DNA from 4 places in the Bacillus sp. Brlt_9 genome. Region 1 is predicted to be linked to each of the others. Evidence: riboswitches for the same ligand, from Rfam matches in the RefSeq annotation. Region 1 holds a riboswitch; each other region holds the start of a gene.
The links. Region 1 has a riboswitch for S-adenosylmethionine ahead of VF726_RS30485 (methionine ABC transporter ATP-binding protein). Riboswitches for the same ligand answer to the same signal wherever they lie in the genome.
Positions count from the first base shown of each region.

Region 1 (5,180 bases):
TTTTCTCAAGTAACGGTTTTGCCTTTTCTAAAATAACAGCGTGCGGTACGTTAGAAGCACCGACAACAAGTTTCTTTTCATCTTTATCTTTCCCACCGCAGGCAGCTAACCCAAAAATTGAAGTTGAAATAAGTGCTGTAAGTAATAATTTTTTCATTTGAAACATCCTCCTGTTTTTTATTATCGTTTATCTATTCGAGTCGTTAAACTATCACCAATCCACTGAATGAAAAATACAACTAGTAATACACAAATTGTCGCAACGATTGTTACATCGTTATTTCCTCGTTGGAATCCTTCTAAATAGGCAAGTGTGCCAAGGCCACCAGCACCAACAACTCCCGCCATCGCTGTATAGCCTACTAAAGCAATTGTCGTAACCGTAATACCAGATACTAACGCTGGTAATGATTCTGGAATTAACACTTTCAAAATAATTGTGCTTGTTTTTGCTCCCATCGCTTTTGAAGCTTCGATTACACCTTTATCAATTTCACGAAGTGCAATTTCAACCATTCTTGCATAAAATGGTGCCGCTCCAATAATTAAAGCCGGAAGTGCTGCACTTGCTCCAAGAATTGTTCCAAGCAAGATCTTTGTGAATGGGATTAATAAAATAATTAAAATGATGAACGGTATCGAACGGAAAATGTTTACGAACGCTCCAATCGCTGTATTAACCGTTTTGTTTTCCCATAAATTATCTTTCGCCGTCATGAAAAGTAACAATCCTAAAATTAGTCCTAAAACAAATGTGGCAAGAGCTGCGATTGCCGTCATATATAACGTTTCACCAGTTGCTTCTAACATTTGATTCCAATCAACATTTGTGAGTAACTTATCCATGTGCAATCACCTCCAGCTCTACTTGATCTTGATGTATTCCCTCTATTGCTTGCTGAATCGCTGTCTCCTCACCATTTAAATGAACGACTAAACTACCGTAAGAGCCGTTATTCGTTTGTGCGATATTTCCTTGCAAAATACTAACTTCTATATCACTGCGTTGCATTAATCTTTGAAGCACTGGTCTTTCTACAGCCTCACCGATAAACTGCAAACGAACGACTTTACCATCTGGATACTTTTCAATTAAACTTTCAATCGTTTCATTTGTATCTTCAGAATCCGTTAACTGCTGTACAAATCGTTTCGTAATGTCTTTCTGCGGATTGCGAAATACATCAAGTACTGGACCCGTTTCTACAATCTTTCCTTTCTCCATTACCGCTACTCGATTACAAATCTTTCGAATGACGTGCATCTCATGTGTAATAAGTACAATTGTTAAACCGAGACGCTTATTAATATCTAATAATAAATCTAAAATTTGATCTGTCGTTTCTGGATCAAGAGCTGATGTTGCTTCATCACATAAAAGCACTTGTGGATTGTTAGCTAATGCTCTTGCAATACCGACGCGTTGCTTTTGTCCTCCGCTCAGCTGAGAAGGATACGCGTCTCCTCTTCCCTCTAATCCAACAAGATGAATTAACTCATCCACACGTTTTCTTCTCTTCGCCTTATCAACACCTGCAATCTCAAGTGGGAACTCGATATTTTCTCGTACAGTTCGTGACCAAAGTAAGTTGAAGTGTTGAAAAATCATTCCGATTTCTTGCCTTGCCTTACGAAGTTCACTTCCTGTAATTGCTGAAATCACGCGATTTGCAATTGTAATTTGACCAGAAGTTGGTTTCTCTAGCTGATTGAATAATCTGATTAACGAACTTTTCCCAGCGCCACTATATCCGATAACACCAAATATTTCGCCTTTGTCTATTTTTAAATTGGCATTATCTACAGCAGTGACATCACCGCTTTTTGCTTTATATATTTTCTTTACATTTTCTAATAAGATCATGATGTTCACCCCTTTTTGTTTGGATCGACTCCGCAATTTTTTATGTTTAATGCGTGTAGTCCACCGTTATCACTACTTTTATTATTTGAATGTCCTCCACATTCAAACAATAAAAAAACCTTTCTGCTCTAGAGAAGCAGAAAGGTTTATGTGCGTATATAACAACATTATCCCTCTCTCTCATCTCTCAAAGCATTTGCTTTGCAGGAATTGGCACCATTTCAACATAAGTTGACGGTTGCCGGGCTTCACAGGGCACAGTCCCTCCACCTCTCTTGATAAGAGAAATCAGATTACATTTTCGTCTGATTTGTAATTTATGAAATTGTCTATATTTTATGAATTGAATTGTATCAACATCCACACACCATGTCAACAGAAATTTTCGCAAAAAATGAAACTTCAGAATTTTAAGCGCCTACTGACATCGGTTTACATATATGAAACATCGATTCAACTAACAGCATCGTTCGATACGTTCCCGAATATTGTACACGCCCATCGTTCATTAACATTTGCAATCGTACATTTCCGTTCACCAATTGTTTTACATCTTCTTCATCTACACAAACGATTTGCTCCGTGCCTCTTTCCTCATGTAGCAACTCTATATAATCTCTTGAAATTTGTAACGAACAACTCTCATCTCCAAAGCGGAAATTAACAGTTTTTTCTCCTTGTCTTAAAAGCGGCTCTAAATGATATTGACCATTAGCATAATTTACAAATGATTGCAGCAAAGAATATAATTTCACCCTAAATCACATCCTTCATATCACTTTCTATTACACATACCATTCCCTCTCACTAAAGAGCAATCCTGTTATTTTCGCTCGACAAATACTGTAACCACCCTGCCTCTCGACATATTTCCCGAGAAATATGTCGAGGCGGCAAAAACTTTGCCGCCTACTTTAATTCCGTATATAAATATTCAACCGAATGAAATGCATATATCTTCTTCATGAGTGTCCCATTTTCAAAAACAAGTAAACACGGTACACTTTCGATTCCATACTCTTTCGCTAAATGCGGAGCATAATTTAAATCTAACATTCCAATTTTCAAATCTTCAATTGTCATCTCAACGACAGTTAACATCTTTTTTGCTAATTGGCATGTTCCACACATTGGAGTATATACATATAACACTGTTTTTTCTTCGTTCTCTATTAGGGCTGTTGCTTCGGCTCCTGTCCAGTCAATCACTTCTATCATTCCTTACCGTAAATATTCTGTATAAACGTCAATGTCAGCTCCCCATAATACATTTGCTAAGTGTGAAGATGGCGCAGTTGCCACTTCTCGGTACGAGCGATCAATATAAATATGCTCTGCTTGCGGGAATTCTTTGCGAAATTGTTTCCTTAACTTTTCTCCAGCATCATCAGCATCCACTAGCACATACACTTCCTTATCAAAAAACTGATCAACGAGCTCATCCATTTTCGACAAACCAATTGTACCATTTGTACAAACAATTTCCACCGGTTCCCGAATAATAGATTCAATCTTTCTTCTATCTGATGTACCTTCTACAATAATGACTTTTTCCACATAAATCATATGTCATCACCCGATCACCATATACTATACAACCTTTAACTTAGTATATAGTATATTCGTTATTTTCATGTTGTTTCCTGTTTATTTTTGCAAAAGAAAAGCGCAAGCGGCTCGTTTAGAACAGGAGGGCATTGGAACTCCTGAACTAGAGGCGCCTTTTGCCTCAAGTGAAGGAGTGAAATGACCGACTGTTCTAGCCGCTGGAGCTGGATCATAATGAAAAGCGCAAGCGGCTCGTTTAGATTGTGAGGGGGATGGAGCTTCTGACGCAAAGGCGATTTTTGCCTTGCAGGAAGAAGTGAAGCCACCGAACAATCTAGCCGCTGGAGCTGGATCATAAAGAAAAGCGGAACCGACTGCTTAGCCCTGTTGGCTAAGGTTCTTTCGCACAGAAGACGCTTTTTGTCTTCTCGTGCGGAAGGTTCTTAGACATGAAGGGCTAGGAGGTGGAGCTGGACAATGAAAAGCGCAAGCGGCTCGTTCAGATTGTGAGGGGGATGGAGCTTCTGACGTAAAGGCGCTTTTTGCCTTGTAGGAAGAAGCGAAGCCACCGAACAATCTAGCCGCTGGAGCTAGACAATAAAAAACGTTCTCCTACACGATAATTAGTATATGATTCTACGTTCATTATTTTTCACAAAATAAAAAAGGACAGCACAAAGGCTGTCCTTTAGTCGACTATAATTAGTCTTGGTTTGTCATTTCTGCATATTTTTCAGCAGTTAATAACTTCTCAACTTGGCTTGCATCAGAAAGTTCAACTTTAACCATCCATGCACCCTCGTATGGAGATTCGTTAACAAGTTCTGGTTGGTCACTTAATTCTTCGTTTACTGCTACAACTTTACCACTTACAGGTGCGTATAACTCAGAAACTGTTTTAACAGATTCTACGCTTCCGAATGGCTCGTCAGCTTCGATTGTTGCACCTACTTCTGGAAGTTCAACGAATACGATATCGCCTAACTCACCTTGTGCAAAGTGAGTAATACCGATAACAACTTCATTACCTTCAGTTTTTACCCATTCGTGTTCTTCAGAGTAACGTAAATTATTTGGAATGCTCATGACTGTACCTCCAGTGAATGTATTAATTATGTAAAAATACCTTATTGGTACTTTTTCCACACACTTTCAAACTGCTCTTCGTTAAAACCAAGTGTTACCTTCGTTCCATCTGTTACAATTGGACGTTTAATCAACATGCCATCAGATGCTAAAAGCTCGTACATTTCGTCTTCACTTGCATCTTTTAACTTATCTTTCAGACCAAGTTCACGATAACGCATTCCACTTGTATTAAAGAATTTTTTTAATGGTAATTCACTTTTTTCATGTAAATTACGTAAATCTTCTTTTGATGGTGGATTTTCAACAATATGAATCATCTCATATGCTACATCATTTGCCTCAAACCATTTCTTTGCTTTTTGACATGTGCCACACTTTGGATATGAATAAAATGTTACTGTCATAAATTCACCTACTTTTTTACTAACCTTTACCTTTATCATATAGAAAACGTTTTATTATTTCAAACGATTATTCGCTAAACTTTTACTTATTTCGTGATTATTTTTAATAATCCTGCTAATTTTTCTTATTTTTCCGCCATTTGTTAAGAAAAAATAAATATATAATTTTTTTAGATTCTTCTCTTATCACTCGCCGAACATATATCTTAAACAAACGTTTGATTAACTCCTATTTTTCTTTGTTAACTCTTGATCTGCATCGACTTCTTCCTACC
Region 1 covers NZ_JAYJLO010000019.1:17,885-23,064, forward strand. The annotation lists gene metQ (methionine ABC transporter substrate-binding lipoprotein MetQ) at 1-157, opposite strand, end outside; gene VF726_RS30480 (methionine ABC transporter permease) at 181-846, opposite strand; gene VF726_RS30485 (methionine ABC transporter ATP-binding protein) at 839-1,864, opposite strand; SAM riboswitch class I at 2,042-2,149, opposite strand; gene VF726_RS30490 (hypothetical protein) at 2,275-2,619, opposite strand; gene VF726_RS30495 (thioredoxin family protein) at 2,774-3,082, opposite strand; gene VF726_RS30500 (toprim domain-containing protein) at 3,086-3,430, opposite strand; gene gcvH (glycine cleavage system protein GcvH) at 4,115-4,498, opposite strand; gene VF726_RS30510 (arsenate reductase family protein) at 4,540-4,905, opposite strand.

Region 2 (5,180 bases), on a different contig from region 1:
ATTTTTTGCGGTTGGTTCTTCTATTGGACTATTTTCAACGGCACTATCTTTTTTATCTTGTGTGCAAGCAGCCGTAACACTGACTAATACTAGAATGAAAGTAAGTAATATGAATGATTTTCTCATAAAATTGATCTGTCTCCTTAAGTTTCTCAATTTTGTGCAACTATACATATAAGATTAACATAATGTCTCATTATTGGCTCAAAATAGGGAATCTTTTAGGCGCCTTATTCTTTTTTCTTTTCATATACATTCGATTGGTTCTCACGATATTTGTTAATCTTTTAAATCATTGTCTTAGTAATACCAAGGGTTATTATAGATATATTAATCATATAATTTGTCCCTATCAAAATGAACGTTTCTTGCATCTAATATATTGTAAATATATTTTATTTTGAAAGGATGTGATTATATGGCTCATAAATCTACTGGAGTGTTTCGAGTTCCAGTTTCTGAAAATGGGATTATTCCAACTGCTCTCAACATTATGTTAAACAATGATTCACGCTGCCATACTAGTAATGTAACGGTAACTGTTAAGAGAAGTCCAAACACTTCTTTTCCAACTCAAAATGAATTAGTTGAAATTTCTCGTACTTTTGTTTCTTTAGAACCAAACAGAACAACTAAGATTGTGTTGTTTACGCCAGAATTCCACATAGAAGATTTTCTTGATGTCATCATTAGTGGAAATAAAGACGATGTTAAGGATGTTCTTGTATATTCTTTCTTAGCAGATTCAGCAGGTCACAATCTGCCATCTACTGTTTTCAGAAATGCAGAATACACTTTTGCTTGCTGACAATGTGATGATGTATTCTTTATTATCATATCAAGGTAGTATCCTGCAGCTTGAATCAACTTAATTTTATTGTGTTGTTATTGTATAAGAAAAGAAGACATCGATTAAGATGTCTTCTTTTACTTGTACACTTGGTGTTAAGAAGGTATTATATTGCTTAAAAACCATGAAAAAATATAACAATCATCGAGTGAGCCTGTTATAGCATCAATAAATGGGTTTTAATATTTAATATTATATATATAGATTTATTTATGTTTAATTTATATGGAAATGGAGAATATATTATATGATTTTAGGGATTTCATATTTTGATATTTTTTGTATTGTAGTGATTGTCTCGTTTTTCTTGATTTTTTGGAGATTGAATGTATGGTATAACAAAAAACATAATGTTCCTAAGGTTTTTCAATGGTTTCCTAGAAAGTGGGGTAAAAGAAAAGTTTCAGAGCATTTATCACAATTGAATGAAAAGTTAGCGGCTGAAGGTAAAGGTATTTGGGTTACAATCTATGCTATAGATTTATACATTGTAACTATTCCTTGTACAGTCAAAAAATACAAATCTTAATAAATACATATGAAGAAAAGGTACCTATATATAGGTACCTTTTCTAATAGTTTTTTAGCAGAAACAACTGCATCCGATAATGATTAATAGAATAAATAATACAACTAATATTGAGGTTCTTTTATTTTTCATATTACTAAAACTTCTGTAAGTTGATATTTATGTTTGTATATTCTCTATCATCTCTACAATAGAAGCAAAGCAACTTAGTTATAAATGATGTTTTCGACATGATACAATATACCCCTTTATATATTCGGAAGTAAAACAAGATAATATCCCTATGAACCTCTATAAAAATATGATTTCTTATATATCATTTAATGCTTATAGGAAAAATGAGTATTAAATGATTGATTTTTATTATTCTGATGATTATAATAAATAAAAATCAAACAATTCTTATGTTGAGAAGTGGAGGGACGGGCCCTATGAAACTTCGGCAACCTCGTGTGAGACGAAAGGTGCCAAATCCTGCAGGTGAAAAAACACCTGAAAGATAAGAGCGGTTCAATTAGTCAAGAAGGCTACTCTTATTTGAATAAGAGTAGTCTTTTTTATGGCTAAGAGATGAAGGGGGAGTATGTAGTGGAGTATGGTTTTTGGTTACCGATTTTTGGGGGATGGCTTCGAAATGTAGAGGATGAATCTATGCCGCCTACGTTTGAGTATGCAAAACAAACAGCACAAGCGGCAGAACAATTAGGTTTTTCAACAACTCTTATTGCGGAATTAAATTTAAATGATATAAAAGGTGTTTCAGCACCAAGTTTAGAAGCGTGGACAACTGCGGCAGCACTTGCAGCAGTAACGGATAAATTAGAGATTATGACAGCTGTAAGACCTGGCTTCCACAATCCAGCGGTTACAGCGAAAATGGCAGCGAATATCGATCAATTAAGTAATGGTCGTTTTACATTGAATGTAGTTTCAGCGTGGTGGGAAGAAGAAGCGAGACAGTACGGCGGAGTATTTACCGCACATGATGAAAGATATGATCGCACAGAGGAATTTGTAACAGTTTTGAAAGAGCTTTGGAAAGAAGAAGTGTTTTCGTATAAAGGGAATTTTTATGAGCTTCATCATACACATTTAAGTCCAAAACCTGTACAGAAACAAGGAATTAAGATCTATGCAGGTGGTGAGAGTGAGCGAGGAAAAGAAGTAATTGTAAACCATGCGGATGCATATGTCATGCATGGAGGAACAGTGGAAGAAGTATCAGTGAAAATAGAAGATATGAAGAATCGTAGAAAGAAAGTTACAGAGAAGCCATTGCAGTCATTCGGGCTCGCGGCTTACGTCATTTGTCGTGATACAGAAGAAGAGGCATTAGAAGAATGGAGACGCATAACGGATGTGAAAGATGATGCTTTAGGTTATGCGGGTTACCAAGATTTTATTAGTAAATCGCATTTGGAACAGCAAGTGAAGCTGAATGATTATTCCGTATCTAATCGTGGATTACGTCCTAATTTAATTGGAACACCAGAACAAATTGCAGAAAGGATACTCGCCTTTGAAAAAGTGGGTGTTACGTTATTACTTTTACAATTTTCGCCACAGCTTGAAGAGATGAAACGATTTTCTGAAAAAGTGATGCCATTAGTTGAAGCAAAAAGAAAGGAATTGATTACAAATGAGTAAAATTTACATATTACATGAGAATAAGGAATGGACGGATCATTTAGTGAAAAGGTTGGAAGAACTGGAGTTACCGTATGAGGAATGGTTTTTAAATGAAGGAACAATTACGTTAGAACAAGAACCTCCCCAAGGTGTTTTTTATAGCCGCATGAGTGCTTCTTCACATACGAGAGGTCATAGATATGCACCTGAGTTGACGGAAGGAGTTCTTGCTTGGTTAGAAGGATACGGGCGAACAGTATTTAATGGGTCTCGTGCATTACGTCTTGAAGTAAGTAAATTGAATCAATATGCAGCATTAAGAAATTTTGGTATACAAGTGCCAAAAACAATTGGTGCTGTTGGCCGTGATCATATAGTAAAAGCTGCTAGGGAGTTAGGGGAAGTGCCGTTCATTACAAAGCATAACCGTGCAGGTAAAGGCCTCGGTGTTCAACTATTTCATTCCATCGATGCTTTAGAACAATATATGGATAGTCCGGCGTTTGAAGAACCTATTGATGGAATTACTTTAATCCAGCAATATATTGAAGCGCCAGAACCATATATTACACGTTGTGAATTTGTAGGCGGTCAGTTTGTATATGCAGTTAAAGTAGATACATCAGAAGGATTCGAGCTTTGTCCAGCGGATGCATGCTCGATTCAAGATGCTTTCTGCCCAGTAGGAGAAGAGAGTAAGAAAGAAGCGTCAACAAAATTTGAAATTATACCGGACTTCCACGAGCCGATCATTGAACAGTACAAAGAATTTTTGAAAGAAAATGAAATTACTGTTGCTGGTATTGAATTTATTCGCAGTTTGGATGGAATAATTTATACGTATGATATTAATACAAACACAAACTATAATTCTGATGCAGAGTCTGTAGCTAATCAATTTGGTATGCTTGAGCTTGCTAAATTTCTTGGAAGAGAATTAGAGAAACAAGTAGAGTCAGTTAAATAGTGTTGATTAAAAAATAAGGTTCTGGTGCAAATATAGAAAAAAAGAAGAGATAGCAGATTTTATAGGTGAAAGATCATTCGGTAGAGGAGCAGTAGTTGGTGATAAAACGCTTGTTGATGCACTTGCTCCATGTGTAGACTCTTGGTTAACTAGCGCTTCAAACGAAGAAGATATGAAAACTGCCTTTGAAAAAGGAGCAGAAGCAGCTGTTAAAGGCGCAGAGTACACGAAAGAAATCGTAGCTCGCATGGGCCGCGCCGGTACAGTTGGTGAAAGAAGCTTAGGCTATCCAGATGCAGGTGCGCATGCACTTGGAGTTATCTTTACGGAGATTGCGGGTAGTTTGAAGTAGAAATGAGAAAATCCCTTCTATCTTAAGGTAGAAGGGATTTTCGGTTCTGGTGCAAAAAATATAACACTTGTGCAATGAATCTGTAAATCTTGGATATACTATTACTCTACAAAAGGGTGTGTGATCAGTATGTTCAAAATCAAAAACAATTCATTCATTAATTATTTGGGTTAACAGTGTAAAGAAAGATTCCGGTAGGATTTCTCATTGTTTTTTTGAATGTATCCTTTATTTGCACCAGAACCAAAAAAGACATGGAAAACAATTGTTTTCCATGTCTTTTAAATTATCTTAATGCCTTATCTAAAATTTTAAATTCTTGCTTTTCCTGCAATAATTTTAATACCAACTGTTTTATCTCTAACAAAGTATCTTTTAATTCATTAGGCATCAAACTATAAATATCTTCTAGCTCAGTTCCTAAATAAATAACATGAAGTACTTCCTCAGAAACTTTTTTTGATCTTAATAAATCTATTGTATAGGGAGTAAATATTATTTTCTCCGCTTCTTCAATCGTTATCAACTGTTCTTCTAATGCATTTAGAACACCCAATATATTTATTAATATCATTTTCTCAAACTGTTGAATATCTTTCGATTCTACACGTAAATCATACATGTATTATTTTACACTCCATCCACTTTTAACTTTTACATCAAACACTTTACCTGATTTACTTTGGAAATAGTGAATTGAAATCTTTTTACCATTTTTGTCATAACCATCTTTATATACTTTTTTCCAAGTTCCTGATTCAATTTGTCTCAATTCACTTAATAATTTTGTATTGTTTACATTTACATTTTTTGTTCCATTTTGCACAGCTTTAAATCCTGATGGATATTTAGG
Region 2 covers NZ_JAYJLO010000006.1:120,407-125,586, reverse strand. The annotation lists gene VF726_RS22535 (DUF4352 domain-containing protein) at 1-126, opposite strand, end outside; gene VF726_RS22530 (hypothetical protein) at 419-808, shown strand; gene VF726_RS22525 (hypothetical protein) at 1,098-1,379, shown strand; gene VF726_RS22520 (YjcZ family sporulation protein) at 1,434-1,511, opposite strand; SAM riboswitch class I at 1,779-1,885, shown strand; gene VF726_RS22515 (LLM class flavin-dependent oxidoreductase) at 1,968-3,026, shown strand; gene VF726_RS22510 (ATP-grasp domain-containing protein) at 3,019-3,975, shown strand; partial or broken gene VF726_RS22505 (DAK2 domain-containing protein) at 4,037-4,327, shown strand; gene VF726_RS22500 (DUF3969 family protein) at 4,614-4,949, opposite strand; gene VF726_RS22495 (hypothetical protein) at 4,953-5,180, opposite strand, start outside.
Region 2: linked by a shared signal. The riboswitch ahead of VF726_RS22515 (LLM class flavin-dependent oxidoreductase) and the one ahead of VF726_RS30485 (methionine ABC transporter ATP-binding protein) in region 1 are both predicted to bind S-adenosylmethionine.

Region 3 (5,180 bases), on a different contig from region 1:
CTTTCGTTTCATGTCCATCCATTCTCTCCCTTACTTCTTCAGGTAGCGTAATGCCTGGCACCTCAAAATGAAGAAAATCTGCATTCCGTTTACTTATTAGTGGCATAATCCCAATAAAAATAGGCTGTTCTAAATGCTTTGTCGCTTCATACACTTCTTCAATTAACGCGATATCGTAAATTGGCTGCGTTAAAAAATATTCCGCTCCAGCATCTATTTTCCGTTCCATTCGCTTAACTGCTGCTTTTAAATGTCTTACATGCGGATTAAACGCACCTCCCACTGAAAACCTTGTTGCCGGCCCTATTGATTTCCCTAAAATAGAGCGCCCATCGTTCATTTCTTTAATCATTTTAATGAGCTCAATAGAGGACAAATCATATACAGAAGTGGCACCTGGAAAATCACCGACGCGTGCTGGATCACCAGTTAAAGCTAACACTTCTTCCATGCCTAACGCTGATAAGCCTAGTAAATGAGATTGTAGTCCGATTACGTTATGATCTCTACACGTTAAGTGCGTCAATACCGGAATATCGTGCTTCGTTAATAATGCTCCCATTGCCATATTCGAGACGCGAGGCGATGCCAACGAATTATCTGCTAGAGTAATAGCATCTGCTCCAGCTCTTTTCAATGCTCTTGCTCCTTCAAAAAACCGCTGCGTATCTAATGTTTTCGGTGGATCTAATTCCACTACTACTGTCGTTTGTTTTTTTGCTTTCTCTGCCAAAGTGACATGAGCTTTCGAACGCTTTTCGTGTGTATGAACTACTTTCGGCCTTGGAATCGTATCCTTCTCTATTACAGGCGTAACATTTAGAACAGCACGTTTCATGCTTTCAATATGTTCTGGCGTAGTGCCACAACAACCACCCAATAAACGAATACCTTGCTCAATAAATTTCGGTGTCATCGCTTCAAAATAAGCCGGACTTCCCTCATATACGTAACGTCCCTCCACATAATTCGGGAGACCTGCATTTGGGTATGCTGATAAGTAACCATCTTTCGGGATCGATATCATTTTAAAAGCTTCTGTCATATGAAGCGGCCCTAGTTGGCAGTTCAATCCAACGACATTTGCCCCATAATCTAAAAGCTGTTTTAATATTTCATTTACATCATTTCCATTTTGAGTCGTACCTGCCTCATGTAACGCTAATTGAGCTACAATTGGAATATTTGTTTGTTTTCTTAACACCTGAACAGCATGAAGTAATTCAAACTCATCATAGAAAGTCTCTAATAGCAGGCCGTCCACCTGTTCTTCTAGTAATGCACTTGCCTGTTCCAGTAACATAAATTCTCTCTCCATATCAGTTGTCGTAACAGCTCCGATATGTTTCATACCACCAATTGTTCCTAAAATCGCATTTCTTTCTGTAACAGATGCTTTCGCCAGTTTTACTGCCGCTCTATTAATTTCAGTAACTTGATTTTCTAAGCCATACATACGTAATTTCGCTTCATTTGCTCCGTACGTATTTGTTTGAATTACATCTGCCCCAGCAGCTACATATTGCTTATGAATCGATATAATTAAATCTGGATCAGATATGTTCAATTCTTCAAAACTACTTTGTAAACCATGTGAATGTAATAACGTCCCAACCGCACCATCACCTATTACAATTCCTTTTGATAATAAATCTAGTAATTTCACCAATCTCCCTCATTTCTATCAATATAAAAACCCCCTCTTCACTTTGAAGAGGGGGACATAATCGATCCTCCTCTTATTATGCAAAACATTCGTTTTGCAGGTATTAGCACCGTTTCAAACATTTCGTTTGAAGGTTGCCGGGTTTCACAGGGCCTTTCCCTCCACCGCTCTCAATAAGAGTTTGTCTTTATTATTTTATTTATGTAGCTAAAAGGAAATGCGTTCCCCTTTTAACAATGTTTGTTAATTTTTTTATAAATTTAGCACGCACAAATACAAAAGTCAATGACACTTGCGGAAAAATAAAAATTATTTAAAATAAAGTTGCAATTCAATTATCTTTTGTTGTAAAGTTAAAAACATAATAAAATTTCATACGAACATTCTTATCTAGAGAGGTAGAGGGACTGGCCCTATGACGCCTCAGCAACCATTAACATTTGTTAATAAGGTGCTAATTCCAGCAAATTGTGAAAGATTTGACAGATGAGAAGAAGACTCTATTCAAACCGAAAGCCTTCTTCTTAGAAGGCTTTTTTTATTTTACATTCACTTAATTGTTCATTTAAAAAGGAGGAATTTTTACATGTCAACAATCGAAACAAAACTAGCACAAATTGGAAACAGGAGTGAAACTACAACAGGAACTGTTAATCCGCCTGTTTATTTCTCAACTGCTTATCGTCACGAAGGAATTGGTAAATCTACTGGCTTTGATTATTCACGAACTGGAAATCCAACTCGCGGTCTTTTAGAACAGGCAATCGCAGACTTAGAATACGGTGAACAAGGTTATGCCTGTAGCTCCGGAATGGCGGCTGTTCTCCTCGTCCTTTCGCTATTCCGTTCTGGAGATGAACTTATTGTATCTGAAGACTTATACGGCGGAACGTATCGATTATTTTCTGAGCATGAAAAAAAGTGGAACGTTCGATGTAGATACGTAAATACACAATCTATTAAACAAATTGAAAAAGCTATCACAACTGAAACGAAGGCTATTTTCATAGAAACTCCGACTAATCCATTAATGCAAGTTACTGATATTGCCGCTGTCGCAACTGTAGCGAAGAGGCATGGACTACTCCTTATTGTAGACAACACATTCTACACGCCGTATATACAGCAACCATTAACGGAAGGTGCCGACATCGTACTTCATAGTGCAACGAAATATTTAGGTGGACATAACGATGTACTAAGCGGACTTGTCGTTGCAAAAGGAAAGGAACTTTGTGAGGAAATCGCCCATTATCATAATGCATCCGGTGCGGTCTTAAGCCCATTTGACTCATGGCTATTAATTCGCGGTATGAAAACGTTAGCGCTTCGCATGAGACAACATGAAGAAAATGCGAAAGCTGTTGTTGCTTATTTAAACAATGAAGATGGTGTGACAGATGTATTTTATCCAGGAAGAGGCGGTATGATTTCATTTCGTCTTAAAGACGAATCTTGGGTTAATCCATTCTTACAATCTTTATCCTTAATTACATTTGCTGAAAGTCTTGGTGGTGTGGAAAGTTTAATGACCTATCCAGCAACGCAAACACATGCTGATATTCCTGAAGAAATCAGAACAGCAAACGGTGTGTGCAATCGTCTTCTTCGATTCTCCGTTGGCATTGAAAATAGTAACGATTTAATTCAAGACTTACAGCAATCCATTAAACTTGTAAAAGAAGGTGTAAGAATATGAGTTATTCTATAGATACACTCTTACTGCATAACCAATATAAACATGACCCGCAAACAGGAGCTGTTAACGTTCCCATCTATAATACATCAACATTCCACCAATTTGATGTAGATACGTTTGGAAAATATGACTATAGCCGCTCTGGTAATCCAACACGTGAAGCTCTTGAAGATATCATTGCTTTATTAGAAGGCGGAACAAAAGGGTTTGCGTTCGCGTCAGGAATTGCAGCAATTTCTACTGCATTCCTCCTCCTTTCACAAGGTGATCACGTACTCATTTCAGAAGACGTATACGGAGGAACTTATCGCATTATAACTGAAGTTCTCTCCCGTTACGGTGTTTCACATACATTTGTTGATATGACCAATTTAGAAGAAATAAAGCAAAACATTAAACCAAATACAAAACTCTTTTATGTGGAAACACCTTCTAATCCACTTTTAAAAGTAACCGATATTCGTGCTGTTTCTACACTTGCAAAATCTATTGACGCCCTTACTTTTGTTGATAATACATTTTTGACACCACTATTCCAGAAACCACTTGATCTTGGCGCCGATGTCGTTCTTCATAGTGCCACAAAATTCATTGCTGGTCATAGTGACGTTACTGCCGGATTAGCGGTTGTAAAAGATGCCGAACTCGCTCAAAAACTTGGATTTTTACAAAATGCATTCGGCGCTATTTTAAGCCCGCAAGATTGTTCTCTCGTACTTCGAGGTCTAAAAACATTGCATGTACGTCTTGAGCATTCAGCGGCTAACGCCAATAAAATTGCACACTATTTACAAGATCACACTAAAGTTCAAAATGTCTATTATCCTGGCTTACAAACACATCTTGGATTTGACATTCAACAATCTCAAGCTACATCAGCTGGAGCCGTCCTATCTTTCACTTTACAATCAGAAGACGCACTCCGCCAATTTTTATCAAAAGTAAAATTACCTGTCTTTGCGGTCAGTTTAGGAGCTGTCGAATCCATTCTTTCCTACCCAGCTAAAATGTCACATGCAGCACTGTCGCAAGAAGCTCGCGATGAAAGAGGTATTTCGAATTCATTACTTCGGTTATCCGTCGGTCTTGAAAATGTTGACGATTTAATATCCGATTTTGAAAATGCCCTTTCTTATGTAGAAGAACCTGTAAATGCATAGAGAGAAAAGAAGATATGAAATTAAGTTTTCATATCTTCTTTTTTATGCTGTTTAGTATATTTTTTACTTTTCTTATAGTTCATAAAAAACGAGAGAGCACCATCTATTTCCAAGTAATGAATTAATTGATATATTAAAAAGTAAAAAAAGGGGCAAAAATAATGGATACTTGTGCAGATGTTTTAATCGTTATCGACTTACAAAATGGAGTATGTTATAGCGGGGAGCATTTATTCGATTTACAAAATCTACTTACAAAAGTAAATAAAAGAATTTCTTCATACAGAAAATCAAATAAACCGATTCTTTTCGTTCAACATTGTGATGATGATTTAGTACCTGAGAAAGATCTTTGGGCTATTCATACTGATCTAGATGTTCAGGAACAAGATTTTTTTGTAAGAAAAACACATGCCAATTCATTTTATAAAACAAACTTAAAAGAGATTTTAGAACAATTATCTGTACATCGTATTGAATTTTGTGGTGCCCAAACAGAGTACTGTATGGATGCTACAATTAAATTTTCACATGGACTAGGGTACGAAAACTTCATGGTGCAGAAGGCTACCTCTACATTACATAATCCCTTTATGTCCGCAAAAGAGACAATTGATTTTTATGAGAATATATGGAACCACAGATTTTTAAAGCT
Region 3 covers NZ_JAYJLO010000002.1:592,788-597,967, reverse strand. The annotation lists gene VF726_RS09310 (bifunctional homocysteine S-methyltransferase/methylenetetrahydrofolate reductase) at 1-1,666, opposite strand, end outside; SAM riboswitch class I at 1,737-1,846, opposite strand; SAM riboswitch class I at 2,050-2,159, shown strand; gene metI (cystathionine gamma-synthase/O-acetylhomoserine thiolyase) at 2,253-3,365, shown strand; gene metC (cystathionine beta-lyase) at 3,362-4,525, shown strand; gene VF726_RS09295 (cysteine hydrolase family protein) at 4,687-5,180, shown strand, end outside.
Region 3: linked by a shared signal. The riboswitch ahead of metI (cystathionine gamma-synthase/O-acetylhomoserine thiolyase) and the one ahead of VF726_RS30485 (methionine ABC transporter ATP-binding protein) in region 1 are both predicted to bind S-adenosylmethionine.

Region 4 (5,180 bases), on a different contig from region 1:
TCCTATGAAATCTATATAATTTTCAATCTATATTTGCTATATAGCGACATGTTTAATGAAGAGCTTAAATATGATGTAAATAACAACAACTCATTTCAGGAGGTCATTATGAAAGCAATTATTTGCACAAAGTATGGACCACCTAACGTTCTTCAGCTTCAAAATATAGAGAAACCTACTCCTAAAAAGAACGAAGTATTAGTTAAAATTCATGCAACAAGTGTATCGACTGGAGACTGTAGAATACGCGGTTTTAATAGTCCCCTCTTATTTTGGATTCCTATGCGGATCATATTAGGTTTCAGAAAACCGAGAAACCCTATACTTGGTGTAGAATTAGCTGGAGAAATTGAGGAAATTGGAACAGATGTAACTCAATTTAAAAAAGGGGATCAAATTTTTGCATTAACAGAACTAAACCTCGGTGGTTATGCCGAGTACACATGCGTACATGAAAGTGGATTAATCACATTAAAACCTACCAATGTGACGTATGAAGAAGCGGCAGTTATTCCTTTTGGTGGAACTTCAGCATTGCATTTCCTGAGAAAGGGCCGTATAAAAAAAGGGCAACAAGTGCTCATATATGGTGCCTCAGGATCGGTAGGAACAGCTGCTGTACAACTTGCTAAATATTTCGGTGCGACCGTTACGGCTGTTTGTAGTCATTCAAATTTTGAACTCGTTCAATCTTTAGGAGCTGATAACGTAATCGATTATACGAAAGAAGATTTTACTAAGCAGGGCGAGCGCTACGATATTATATTTGATGCAGTCGGGAAGTATAAAAAATCCCTTTGTACAAATACATTAACACCCAATGGAAAATATGTATCTGTTAATGGAATGATGGCAAAGGTAAGTAAAGAGGATATGATTCTACTAAAAGAACTAACTGAAACAGAACATTTAAAGCCTGTTATTGATAGAACCTACCAATTAGAAGAAATTGCTGAAGCTCATATGTATGTGGAAAAGGGACATAAGAAAGGTAACGTTTCGATTACCTTAAAATAAAATATATTCAGAAAATAACATTGACAATTCTTTTTGTAAGATTTACTATTAGTACCATATTAAAAAACTACATACACATACTCTTATCAAGAGTGGCGGAGGGACTGGCCCGATGATGCCCGGCAACCGAGCTTATAACGTATAAGCTAAGGTGCTAATTCCTGCAAAACGATTTTTCGTTTTGGAAGATAAGAGAGGAAACTATTTTGTCTATTCGGCACCTCTCTTATTTTTGAGAGGTGCTTTTTATTTTGGAACGTATATGAAGGGGGAATTATAGATGAAAAAAGTATTATTGAGCATTGTAAGTGGAGCTGTATTATTATTAGGTGCATGTGGTGCTAATTCCGATAAAGAGGTAAAAACGTTAGATGAGAAAAAGATTACTGTCGGCGTAACTGGCGGACCGCATGAACAAATCTTTGAAAAGGTGAAAGAAGTGGCAGCGAAAGACGGACTCGAAATTGATGTAAAAGTATTTAATGATTATGTAGCACCCAACGTATCCTTAGATGAAAAAAGTCTTGATGTAAATAGCTATCAAACAAAATCTTATTTAGACGTATTTAAAGCTGAGCGCAATATGAAATTAACGGAAGTATTTTCAACAGTAACATTCCCTATGGGTGTATATTCTAAAAGCTTAAAGGATGTAAAAGATTTAAAAGAGGGCGATGCGATTGCTGTGCCAAATGATCCAACGAATGAACTTCGAGCTTTAAAACTATTTGAAAAAGCAGGTGTTTTAAAAGTGGATCCAAAGGCGACAGAAAAAGCGACTGCGAAAGATGTCATTGAAAATCCGAAAAAATTAAAGATTGTTGAATTAGAGGCATCTCAATTACCGACACAACTAAGCGAAGTGAAAGCAGCTGCAATTAATACAAACTTTGCATTAGGTGCAAAATTAAGCCCTGCGAAAGATTCTATCTTCCGCGAGGGAAAAGATTCACCATATGTGAACTGGGTCGTTGTTCGTACTGAAAATAAAGATGATGCTGTTGTAAATAAATTAAAGAAAGCTTATCAATCTAAAGAAGTAAAAGAATTTATCGAGAAAAAATTTGATGGTTCTGTTTTACCGTCTTGGTAGGAGCTGACGATAATGATTGAATTGAAAAATGTATCCAAAATATTTACAACAAAAAAAGGGAATGTGGAAGCTCTGAAACCTACTTCCCTCCAAGTAAAAAAGGGCGAAGTATTTGGAATCATTGGATATAGCGGCGCTGGTAAAAGTACATTAATTCGATGTGTAAATTTATTAGAAAAACCAACGACAGGAAATATCATCGTAAACGGCCAAGACTTAACAACTTTATCAGCAAAAGAACTAGCAAAATCGAGACAAAAAATCGGGATGATTTTTCAAGGCTTCAACTTACTTAAAACTGTGACAGTTTATGAAAATATCGCATTACCGTTACGTCTATCTGGTCTTTCCAAAAATGAAATTGAAAAAAGGGTAGAAAAGTATTTACGTATTGTCGATCTTTTCAACCGAAAAGATGCCTATCCGAGTGAACTTTCTGGTGGTCAGAAACAACGTGTTGCCATTGCACGTGCACTATCACATGAACCTGAGGTGTTATTAAGCGACGAAGCAACGAGCGCTTTAGATCCAGAAACAACGGATTCTATTCTTGACCTATTACTAAAGATTAATGAAGAAATCGGGATTACAATTTTATTAATTACACATGAAATGAATGTCATCCAGCGTATATGTGACCAAGTTGCTGTTATGGAACATGGAGCAGTAGTTGAAAGCGGGACTGTGAAGGATATCTTCACAAACCCACAACATGTAACAACGAAGAAATTCGTAAATAGTGCATTTGCAGCGAAGATTCCAGAAGAGGTACAAAAAGAACTACAAACTACCGGTGAAATTGTGACTCTCTCCTTTATAGGGAATGCTTCAGGAGAGCCAGCATTAGCTGTTGCTACAAAACGTTTTCAAGTATATCCAAATATTTTATCCGGTAATATTACACAGTTAAAACATGAAGCTTATGGGAAACTGATCATTCATATGCAGGGTGAGAAAAATGAAGTAGCCCGCGCTTTATCATTTTTACAAGAGCAAGGGATCATCGTAGAAGGAGGTAGAACAGATTATGGGAAACAAGTCCTTTTTGGATGAATGGGGTAAAGTTATATGGGAGGCGACAATACAAACCTTTCAAATGACATCTATTTCACTATTCATCTCTATCCTTATTGCACTACCACTCGGTGTCACACTTGTTTTAACGAGACCTGGTGGACAGCACGAAAATAAAATCATTTATCCAATTCTGAATACAATTATTAATATCATTCGCTCTCTTCCATTTATCATTCTATTATTCTTCATTTTACCTTTTACAAAGTTTCTAATGGGAACATCCATTGGCGTGCAAGGTGTTATCGTACCGCTTGTCGTATTCACAGCTCCTTATATTGCACGACTAATGGAGACAGCTTTATTAGAAGTGGATCGTGGTGTTATTGAAGCTTACCAAGCGATGGGCGTTTCTACTATAAAAATTATTTGGCACGTTATGGTGAAAGAAGCTCGTCCCTCCCTTGTACTTGGATTAACAATCGCAACAATTGGCTTAATTGGCGCAACAGCAATGGCTGGACTTGTAGGTGCTGGCGGTCTTGGTGATTTAGCATATCGATTCGGACATTTACGCTACGAACCTGAAGTAATGTATGCAACAGTCTTTATTTTAATTATCCTCGTTCAAGGACTACAGTCTTTAGGCAACGGTGTTGCACGAAGATTGAAGAAAGATTAAAAAAGAAGGTATCTCACCAGGGTGAGATACCTTCTTTTTACCTTTTAAATCCACCTTCAGAATGAATAACTTGTCCAGTAATCCACTCTGCTTCTTCACTTACTAAAAACTGAATAAGTCTTGCTGCATCCCTTGGCTCACCAATTCTACCAAAAGGAAACATCGGCTTTAATCCTTGCTGTATCTCTTCGGTCATCCATCCCGTACTAGTTGGACCTGGGTTAATTGCATTCACTGTTATTCCTAAATGAGCTACCTCAGCTGACAATGTACTAGTAAGAGCGTCAATAGCTCCCTTCGTTGTTGCATACGCTAGTTCTCCTGCCATAGGTCCTTTAAATTGTCCCGATGTCATATTCACAATTCTACCACCAGATTTCTTATTAAATCCTCGGGCAAATTGACTACTTAACAACGTAGTCGCACGAACATTAACCATGTAGTGCTTATCTAATTCTTCAGCAGTCAAATTAGAGAAGTCATTATTCGTAGAATACGCTGCATTATTAATTAATATATGAGGGTAACCTAATTGTTCAGTAACTTTATTTATAAGCTCTTTCGGTGCAGCATTCTGAGTTAAATCTAACTCCATACTGGATACTTTCACACCGTTTTTTAGTAACTCTTCTTTTAATTGTATTTGTTCACTTTGCTCAACGCCCCAAGGCATCTCTTTATCGTACGCTGTCCAATACGTAAAAAATATATCGTATCCTGCTTCAGCTAATTCTTTACAAATCGCTGCACCTATACCATCTAGACGACTTACCCCTGTAACAACTGCTATTTTATTTTTTAATTGATTCATCATATACTCCTCCAATTTAAAGGACGCATACTTTATATAAGAGATATGAATTTCCCTACACATTATCCTTACAAAAGGGATGTACAAGCCAAATATGCAGTCCTCGCATGATTTACAGATAGCTAAATAAACACTCACTTACGAGAGAAAAATTTATCTATCTAGTTTCTAATCATTACAAGCTCATCCACATATTAAGTCCTTGTCCCCTTTCCATATATCTCTATTTCTATCATACCAATATGATGTAATATTTCAAATGATAAAAAAATAAAACTCAATATTCCATGCTGATCTTCTACTAATTTTAGTATATTACAATAACTAAATAATTAAAACAATCAGAAAAACACTGGTAAATACTGCCTTTATTTTTTATAATAAACTGTGGGGCTAATGTGAGAGTTATAAACGGTCTGATTATACAGACTCAACTAGTTTTAAACAAATAGGGGGAAAAAGCATGTCAAAAAAATTACTTTCTTTATTTTCTACAGTAATCGTAGCAGCGTTTGTAATAACTGGCTGTGGTCAAAGCGATACGACAAATAAAGAACAAAAAG
Region 4 covers NZ_JAYJLO010000014.1:13,510-18,689, reverse strand. The annotation lists gene VF726_RS28890 (NAD(P)-dependent alcohol dehydrogenase) at 109-1,017, shown strand; SAM riboswitch class I at 1,098-1,212, shown strand; gene VF726_RS28885 (MetQ/NlpA family ABC transporter substrate-binding protein) at 1,298-2,110, shown strand; gene VF726_RS28880 (methionine ABC transporter ATP-binding protein) at 2,123-3,163, shown strand; gene VF726_RS28875 (methionine ABC transporter permease) at 3,138-3,806, shown strand; gene VF726_RS28870 (SDR family oxidoreductase) at 3,844-4,620, opposite strand; gene VF726_RS28865 (DUF5068 domain-containing protein) at 5,081-5,180, shown strand, end outside.
Region 4: linked by a shared signal. The riboswitch ahead of VF726_RS28885 (MetQ/NlpA family ABC transporter substrate-binding protein) and the one ahead of VF726_RS30485 (methionine ABC transporter ATP-binding protein) in region 1 are both predicted to bind S-adenosylmethionine.